4 regions of the Bradyrhizobium sp. USDA 326 genome follow, and region 4 is predicted to be linked to each of the others. Evidence: predicted binding sites of a transcription regulator. Region 4 holds the regulator's gene; each other region holds the start of a gene.
What was found. The regulator PhoB, encoded in region 4, activates phosphate uptake and scavenging genes when phosphate is short. The targets are predictions, from matches to a motif close to TGTCATNNANCTGTCAT.
Positions count from the first base shown of each region.

Region 1: the regulator PhoB is predicted to act here: its motif matches at 1,199-1,215, upstream of ABIG06_RS00375 (UDP-2,3-diacylglucosamine diphosphatase).
Region 2: the regulator PhoB is predicted to act here: its motif matches at 1,182-1,198, upstream of ugpB (sn-glycerol-3-phosphate ABC transporter substrate-binding protein UgpB).
Region 3: the regulator PhoB is predicted to act here: its motif matches at 1,031-1,047, upstream of ABIG06_RS05625 (YdcH family protein).

Region 1 covers NZ_JBMGQA010000001.1:88,000-90,197, reverse strand. Annotated here, with positions in the region: gene thiD (bifunctional hydroxymethylpyrimidine kinase/phosphomethylpyrimidine kinase) at 97-897, shown strand; gene ABIG06_RS00375 (UDP-2,3-diacylglucosamine diphosphatase) at 1,239-2,051, shown strand; gene ABIG06_RS00370 (glycosyltransferase family 4 protein) at 2,079-2,198, shown strand, end outside.
Region 2 covers NZ_JBMGQA010000001.1:2,508,576-2,510,773, reverse strand. Annotated here, with positions in the region: gene ugpB (sn-glycerol-3-phosphate ABC transporter substrate-binding protein UgpB) at 1-1,128, opposite strand, end outside; gene ABIG06_RS11950 (CaiB/BaiF CoA transferase family protein) at 1,583-2,198, opposite strand, start outside.
Region 3 covers NZ_JBMGQA010000001.1:1,173,686-1,175,883, reverse strand. Annotated here, with positions in the region: gene ABIG06_RS05640 (hypothetical protein) at 1-227, opposite strand, end outside; gene ABIG06_RS05635 (hypothetical protein) at 250-468, opposite strand; gene ABIG06_RS05630 (YdcH family protein) at 597-803, opposite strand; gene ABIG06_RS05625 (YdcH family protein) at 1,133-1,312, shown strand; gene ABIG06_RS05620 (NAD(P)/FAD-dependent oxidoreductase) at 1,450-2,198, opposite strand, start outside.
Region 4 covers NZ_JBMGQA010000001.1:2,111,108-2,113,305, forward strand. Annotated here, with positions in the region: gene ABIG06_RS10145 (GcrA family cell cycle regulator) at 1-398, shown strand, start outside; gene phoB (phosphate regulon transcriptional regulator PhoB) at 626-1,333, opposite strand; gene phoU (phosphate signaling complex protein PhoU) at 1,348-2,064, opposite strand; gene pstB (phosphate ABC transporter ATP-binding protein PstB) at 2,076-2,198, opposite strand, start outside.

The DNA.
Region 1 (2,198 bases), 2.0 Mb from region 4:
AATAGGCCAAAACCGGCCGGATTTAGCAAGCGAACTTGCTGGGTTCGGCGCGAGCTTGCTAAGACGGCACATGGCTCGAAAACGCGGAAAATCGTCATGACGACCCCGGTCGCACTCACCATCGCCGGCTCCGATTCGAGCGGCGGCGCGGGCATCCAGGCGGACCTGAAGACCTTTGCCGCGCTCGGCGTCTACGGCGCCTCCGTGATCACGGCGCTGACGGCGCAGAACACGCGCGGCGTCACCGGCATCCACGCGGTGCCCGCCGGGTTCGTCGCCGAGCAGATCGACGCGGTGTTCTCCGACCTGGACATCGGCGCGGTGAAGATCGGCATGGTGGCCCAGGCCGCCAGCATCGATGCCATCGCGACCGCGCTCTCGCGCTGGTCGCCCCGGCACGTCGTGCTCGATCCCGTCATGGTCGCGACCTCCGGCGACCGCCTGCTGGCCTCTGAGGCCGTCGACGCCCTGCGCACCAGGCTGATACCGCTGGCCGCCGTGATCACGCCGAACCTGCCGGAGGCCGCGGCTCTGCTCGACGAGCCGGTCGCGGCAAGCGAGGCCGAGATCGAAAGCCAGGGGCGCCGCCTGCTGGCGCTCGGCTGCGGCGCCGTCCTGGTCAAGGGCGGGCACGGCGAGGGTGCCGAGAGCATCGACTATCTGGTCGATGCGGACAGCAGGATCGCGCTCGCGGCGCCGCGCATCGCCACCCGCAACACCCATGGCACCGGCTGCTCACTGTCCTCGGCGATCGCGGCGGGACTGGCCAGGGGCGAGAACCTGGAAAACGCCGTGCGCAATGCCAAGGCCTGGATCAGCGCCGCGATCGCCGCCGCCGACCGTTTCAGCGTCGGCCACGGCCATGGGCCGATCCATCATTTCCACAGGTTCTACTGACACGGGCTCGTTCACCTCTCCCGCTTGCGGGAGAGGTCGGCGCGTCCGAGCGATGCGAAGCATCATCCCGCGCGACGGGTGAGGGCTTTCTCCTCATGGCGAATCCCACCGGGGAAACACCCTCTCCCCAACCCTCCCCCGCATGCGGGGGAGGAGCGCACCGACCTCCTGGGTTGCCAGCGGCAATCCGTATTTGAGCCCCCCTGCGGCGCCATGTCGCCTGATTGTCGCATGCGACTGATATTCGCGGGGAGGGCGAGGCGAAGTTTGATTCGTAGCTGAGGTGCCTCAAGGTTCAATCGGTCATCCCCCTGTCACGGGACATTGTTACAGGCTGGCGCATGGGAAGTTACGCTGTGAGCGACGAGAGCCCGGAGCGGCGCTTTCGCACCTTGTTCATCTCCGACGTTCATCTCGGAGCCCGCGGTTCTCAAGCCGATCTCCTGCTCGACTTCCTGCGCTACCACGATGCCGACACGATCTATCTCGTCGGCGACATCGTCGACGGCTGGGCGCTGAAATCGAGCTGGCACTGGCCGCAATCGCACAACGACCTCGTCCAGAAGCTGTTGCGCAAGGCGCGCAAGGGCGCCAAGATCATCTACATCCCCGGCAATCACGACGAGTTCCTGCGCAACTATTACGGCACGCATTTCGGCGGCATCGACGTCGTCGAGAACACAGTTCACACCGGCACCGACGGCAAGCGCTATCTCGTCATCCACGGCGACATCTTCGATCTCGTGGTGCAGAACGCGCGCTGGCTCGCCCATCTCGGCGACAAGGCCTACGACTTCGCGATCCAGATGAATCGCCTCGTCAACTTCTTCCGCCGCCTGTTCGGCGTGCCCTACTGGTCGCTGTCGCAATGGGCCAAGCAGAAGGTCAAGAACGCCGTCAACTATATCGGCGCGTTCGAGCAGGCGCTCGCCGCCGAGGCGCGGCGCCACGATGCCGACGGCGTGATCTGCGGCCACATCCACTACGCCGTGATCCGCGACGAGGCCGGCATCCGCTACATGAATTGCGGCGACTGGGTCGAGAGCTGCACGGCCCTGGTCGAGCATGACGACGGCCATTTCGAGATCATCACCTGGGCGGATCATTTGCAAAGGCCGGCAGCCGTCCCGCAGGTCGCGGCAAGAGCTGCATGACAAGAGCTGCATGACAAGAGCCGCATGATGCGCATCCTGGTCGCGACCGACGCCTGGCACCCGCAAGTTAACGGTGTGGTTCGGACGCTGACCAAGCTTGCCGACGCCGCCAAAGGGCTTAGCGTTGAAAGTCTTGGCATTGAAGGT
Region 2 (2,198 bases), 400 kb from region 4:
CAGCTCGAGCAGCGGGGTCTCGAGATAGGGCTGGTCCTTGTAGAAGCCTTCGGCCTTGGCCTTCTCATACGCGGCCTTGGTGATCGGCAGATAGCCCGATGCCTTGTGGATGTAGACCTGGCGATCGGTGTCCGACAGGAAGGAAAGGAATTTCGCGACGCCCTTGTAGTCGTCGGCCGGCTTGCCGCCCATCACCCAGAGCGAAGCGCCGCCGATGATCGAGTTCTGCGGCGCGCCCTTCACGTCGGGATAATAGGGCATCGGCACCGCGGTGAAGTTGAACTTGGCCTGCGCCTTGACGTTACCGAAGAAGGCCGACGAGGTCAGGTAGAGTGGGCATTCGCCTGACGTGAAGCGGCCTTCGCCGGTGTTGGTGCGGCCGGCATAATCGTAGGTCTTGTCCTTCTGGAGCTCGACCAGCTTCTCGAGGTGCTTGACCTGGAGCGGTCCGTTGAACTGCAGCACGGTGTCGAAGCCGTCGAGGCCGTTGGCCTTGCTGGCCAGCGGCACGTTGTGCCAGGCGGAGAGCTGCTCGAGATTGACCCAGGTGACCCAGGAGTTGGAGAAGCCGCAGGTGGGATGGCCGTTGTCGTGCAGCTTCTTGGCGGCGTCGAACACTTCAGGCCAGGTCTTCGGGATCGTGACATTCGCCTTCTTCAGCTCGTCGAGGTTGACCCACATCACGGTCGACGACGAGTTGAAGGGGAAGGACAGCATCTCGCCCTTCGAGGTCGAATAGTAGCCGGTGATCGCGGGCAGATAGGCCTTGGGGTCGAACTTCTCGCCGGTCTCGGCCATCAGCTTGTAGACCGGCTTCACGGCGCCGGTCGCGGCCATCATGGTGGCGGTGCCGACCTCGAACACCTGCATGATGTGCGGGGCGTTGCCGGCGCGGAACGCCGCGATGCCGGCGTTCATCGTGTCGGCGTAGTTGCCCTTGTAGGTCGGGATCACCTTGTAGTCGCTCTGCGCGGCGTTGAAGTCGTTGGCGAGCTTGACGATGACGTCGTTGTTGGCGCCGGTCATCGCGTGCCACCACTGGATCTCGGTCACGGCCAGCGCCGGCGAAGCCGACAAGCCGACCGTGAGTGCAAATGCGGCAGCCGCACCAAAATGTCGAAGAGCCATCAAGAATCCTCCCTTGCCCGTCACTAAAGAAGCGCTTGCGCTAGCAGCGCCATATGACGTTCACATGACTGTGTAAGCGGCCGAAACGAAAGCGGCAAGCGCTGGAAAAGGGAAGCCGTCAAATAGGCGAATACGCAGCGACAGCCGCAGCCGTTCGCGCTGCACAGGCGTACGCGCGCCGCAGTGCGGCATGGGTGAATGTGGGAAGGTGAGCGCCGTCAGCGCCGAATGACGTTGGGCGGAATGGACGCAGCTCCGGGCTCTCTTAACCTCCGCCGCTCTTGTCCACCGAAGCCTTGGCGAAGGCGGATGCGGGAGAGGTCGCGCCGAAGGCGCGGGTGAGGGCTTTCTCCCCTTGGGGGTAGTCCCATTGCGGAGACACCCTCTCCCCAGCCCTCTCCCGCAAGCGGGGAGGGAGCGCACCTGGGCGCTGCCGCTCGATCTGTGTCTTATCTCAGCGCTTGCGCTCGGGGCCGCAGACCGTGCCCTTCTGGACCATCGCGTCGATCTCGGCCTTGGAGTAGCCGAACTCGCCGAGCACCTCCGCCGCGTGCTGGCTGAATTTCGGCGGCAGACGGCGCAGGCTCGGCTTTGAGCGATCGAGCCGGATCGGTGACGCCACGCCCTTGTACCAGTCCTTCTCGATAATATCGCCGCGGTAGAGCGTGTGCGGGTTGGTCAACGCCTGGTCGATCTTCTGCACCGGGCCAGCGGGCAGTCCTGCCGCGAGCAGGCGATTGCACAGCGGCTCGGCCTCGTGCTGGCTGAACACCGCGGCAAGCTCGGCGCGCAGCAGCTCGCGATTGGCGATGCGGTCCTTGTTGCGGGCAAAGCGCGGGTCGGTGCCGAGCTCGGGCTTGCCGATCTCCTTGGCCAGCTTGCGGAAGGTGCCGTCATTGCCGACGCCGATGAAGATGTCGTCGGTCTTGGTCGGGAAGATCGCGTAGGGCACGAGGTTGGGGTGCTCGTTGCCGGTGAGACCAGGCGGCTTGCCATGCATGAAATAGTTCGCGGTGTGCGGATGCATGATGGCAAGACCGGTCTCGTACAGGGTCGTTTCCAGGAACTGG
Region 3 (2,198 bases), 940 kb from region 4:
ACGTTGCCGAATTTGCGCAGCAGCCTGGCGTCGCCGAATTCGCCGGTCAGGGGATCGCCGCTGCGGCTGAACGCGACCGCGCCGACATGGCCGGCACCGTGGGCCAATATCTCGGCGCGCCGCAACGCGGCGGTCGAGGTCTGGCACTCCTCGGCAGTGCCCGCGACCGGCGAGCCGTCGGCGTCGATCAAGAAGGGCATTGCAACGTAGTAGGTCACATCCGACATGGCGTTGCTCCAGTTTTGAAAATCAGGCGGCGCTGCTCTTGCTCCGCATCTTGCTGCGCGAGGTCTCAGGAATGCAGCCGGCGGAAATCGCCGCCTGCAATTCCTCCAGCTCGGCTTCCAGATATTCATTGGCCATGATCAGCGCCTTGATGGTGCTGCGCAGATTGCCGTCGCACATCGCGATCGCCTGATCGCAAGCCTGTTCATAATGGCTGTTGTCGAGAAGGGGCGTTGCCGACATCTGCGTTGTCCTCGTGCGGTGAGCATTGGCGTTTTCGGAGAATTGGGCGCTCCGGAATGTTCCTCTTTTGTTCTATTTGAGTCAAGCGGATTCATGTGGGCGAGCCGCGGCGCAGGCCGGCTCACGGATCAGGCGATGATGTCGGGGGTAATCTGGTCTTCGATGAACGCGATGCGATCACGCAACAAGAGCTTGCGCTTCTTCAACCGCTGTAACCGCAATAGGTCGGGGGCGGGCGATTGATGCAGTGCATCGATCGCGGCGTCCAGATCTCGGTGTTCCTGCTGCAACCGGGTGAGCTCGGCTTCGAGCTCACGCTCGTCTTCATTGGTCATGTCTGCGGTGGCCGAAAACCGATAAGCGTGAGATTAAAGGCTGTGGATGCCTTGTGGAAATTATCGTCCTTGCGCCGCGCGATCGCAAGCGATCTGCGATCCTCGCGCGCCGGTCTCCCGCAACATATTTCTGCAGGCGGACGCGGCGTTGCGCAGGCGCATTGATATCATGGATCTTTCGCGCGCGGTTCCCTTAGTCACGCTTCGTTACATATGAACTTTCAAAAATGACACTGCGACGACGGATACCCATCGACAGGACGAATCGGTGATGTAGACTTGCTTGTCCGGATCGAATCCTAAGGTTCAACCTACCGAGGAGGTTTCGAATGACAATTCAGGCACATCTTGTTGAATTGGAGCGGAAGCACAAACTTCTCGAAAGCGAATTGCATGAAGCTCTCGTGCACCTTTCAACAGACGACCTGCAAATTGTTGAGTTGAAGCGCCGGAAGTTGATGGTCAAGGACCAGATCGAGCGTCTGAAGCACGGCGACACGCTCCACTAACCACCCCCGTAACACCGTAGAGTTGATCACATCCTTACGCAGGGATGAGAGCGTTCGTGCTCATCCCTGCTGCAAGATGGCGCAAGATGTTTGCCTGGCGCCAGCTCTGCCGGGACGTCGTTTCTCGACGCGAACCGCTATTCACCTCGCTCGATAGCGTTCTGGATGTCCGCGAGCTCGGCGACGTGATCGGCGATCGCGAGCGACGACGTCAATCCCGGGGATTCGATACCGAACAGATTGATCAGGCCTGCAACGCCGTGATCGCGCGGGCCCTGCATCAAGAAGTCCTGTGTGGCCACGGCCGGCGGCACGATCTTCGGGCGGATGCCCGAATAGCTCGGCATCAGCGCGCCATCGGGCAGCGTCGGCCAGTATTTGCGGATCGCCGGATAGAAGCGCTCGGCGCGTGAAGGATCGACCTCGTAGTTGATCGTCTCGATCCATTCGACGTCGGGCCCGAAACGTGCCTGCCCTGCCATGTCCAGCGTCAGATGGACACCTAGCCCGCCCGGCTCGGGCACCGGATAGATCAGGCGCGAGAACGGCGCCTTGGCGTTGCAGCTGAAGTAATTTCCCTTGGCGAGATAGGCCGGGGGAATCCGGTCCAGCGGCATGCCGTCGATGTTGCGCGCGACATTCGTCGCCGACAGCCCCGCGGCGTTGACAAGGAGGCTGCATTGCAGCGTCATCGGCGCCTCGCCGCCGGCCTCGACCTCGATGACGCCGGCAGTCGCCTTGGCGCGGATCAGCGGGGTGTGAAACGCGAAGGCCGCACCGGCATCCTCGGCCTCGCCGCGCAGCGAAAGCATGTAGGCGTGGCTGTCGATGATGCCCGTTGACGGTGACAGCAGCGCAGCATCGCAGGCGAGCGCCGGCTCCAGCG
Region 4 (2,198 bases):
TGATCGGCAAGGTGCACCGGCTCGGCTTGTCCGGCCGCGCCAAGAGCCCTTCATCGGCAGCGCCCCGGCCGCGCAAGGCCCGGCCTGCGCAGCACATGATGCGGGTGACCCGCCCCGTCGCCCGCGGCAACACCGCACTGGCGCAGGCCTTCGAGGTCGAGGTGGAGGCCGAACCCGTCACCTACGACAACGTGGTGCCGATGAGCCAGCGGCTGTCGCTGCTGGAATTGAACGAGGCGACGTGCCACTGGCCGGTCGGCGATCCCTCCAGCCCGGATTTCTTCTTCTGCGGCGGCAAGGCGCTCTCGGGCCTGCCCTACTGCGCCCAGCATTCGCGCGTGGCGTATCAGCCTGCAGCGGATCGGCGGCGCGCACCGGCGAAGCCGGGCACGCGGTGAGTTTGCGGATTTAGCTGACTGCAGCCGTCACACGCTGACGGCTCGGCTTACTCGGTGTCGTCCCCGCGGAGGCGGGGGATCAATAACCACAGGGCGCAGTGATTGCGCGAGATGGTCACTCCGAGTCTTCGCCAAACAAAGCCCTGTGATTATGGATCCCGGGCTCACGCTACGCGCGCCCCGGGGTGACGACCAAGATTGTTGCCGCGGCTCGCTAGTTCAGAGCTTTACGTCTGCTCCGCCTTCGCGAACCGATCGTCCAGCGCATAGCCGGCGCCACGGACGGTGCGGATCGGATCCTGCTCACGGCCGAGATTGAGCAGCTTGCGCAGGCGGCCGATGTGGACGTCGACAGTGCGCTCGTCGATGTAGATGTCGCGGCCCCAGACGCTGTCGAGCAGCTGCTCGCGCGAGAACACGCGGCCGGGATGCTCCAGGAAGAACTCCAGCAGGCGATATTCGGTCGGGCCGAGATCGATCGGCCGGCCCGAGCGCGCCACGCGGCGCTTGTCGCGATCGAGCTCGATGTCGCCGTAGGCGAGCACGGTGGCGAGCCGCTCGGGGCTGGCGCGCCTGAGCAGACCCTTCACGCGCGCGAGCAGCTCCGGCACCGAGAACGGCTTGACGATGTAATCGTCGGCACCGGTCGCAAGTCCCCGCACCCGCTCGCTCTCCTCGCCGCGCGCGGTGAGCATGATGATCGGCAGCTGCTTGGTTTCGGGACGGGTGCGCAGCCGCCGGCATAGCTCGATGCCCGACAGGCCCGGCAGCATCCAGTCGAGCACGATCAGATCGGGAATGTGCTCCTTGAGGCGGGTGTCGGCGTCATCGCCGCGCATCACCGTCTCGACGTCATAGCCGTCGCCTTCGAGGTTGTAGCGGAGAAGCTCGGTGAGAGCTTCCTCGTCCTCAACCACCATGATGCGTGCGCCCATGTTGTCGTCGCTCCTTAGGTATTCGGCACCGTCGTGGCGAAGGTCGTCATGTCGCCCTTCGGCCGCTTGTCGGTGATCGCCTGGCCTTCGATCATGTAGAACACGGTCTCGGCGATGTTGGTGGCGTGGTCACCGATCCGCTCGATGTTCTTGGCACAGAACATCAAATGGATGCAGAACGAGATGTTGCGCGGATCCTCCATCATGTAGGTCAGGAGTTCGCGGAACAGCGAGGTGCAGATGGCGTCGACTTCCTCGTCGCCTTTCCACACCGCCATCGCCGCCGGCAGATCGTGCGCGGCATAGGCGTCCAGCACCGACTTGACCTGCTGCTGCACGAGGTCGGTCATGTGCTCCAGGCCGCGGAACAGTTTCAGCGGATGGAAATCCGTCTCCAGCGCTGCGACGCGCTTGCCCATGTTCTTGGCGAGATCGCCGATGCGCTCGAGATCGGTCGCGACGCGCATGGCGCCGACGATCTCGCGCAGATCAACGGCCATCGGCTGGCGGCGGGCGATGGTGAGCACGGCGCGCTCCTCGATGCGCTTCTGCAGCATGTCGAGCTCGGCGTCGGTGGTGACGACGCGCTGACCGAGCGTGACGTCGCGGCGGATCAGCGCGTCGACGGAATCGACGATCATGCGCTCGGCGATCCCGCCCATCTCGGCGACCAGGCGGGTGAGCTCCTGCAGGTCGGTGTCGAAAGCCTTTGCGGTATGTTCAGAACCCATGTTCCGTCTCCTCAGCCGAACCGGCCGGTGATGTAATCCTGCGTGCGCCGGTCGCTCGGCGACGTGAAGATCTTGCTGGTGTCGTCGAACTCGATCAACTCGCCGAGATACATGAAGGCGGTCTTGTCGGAGAC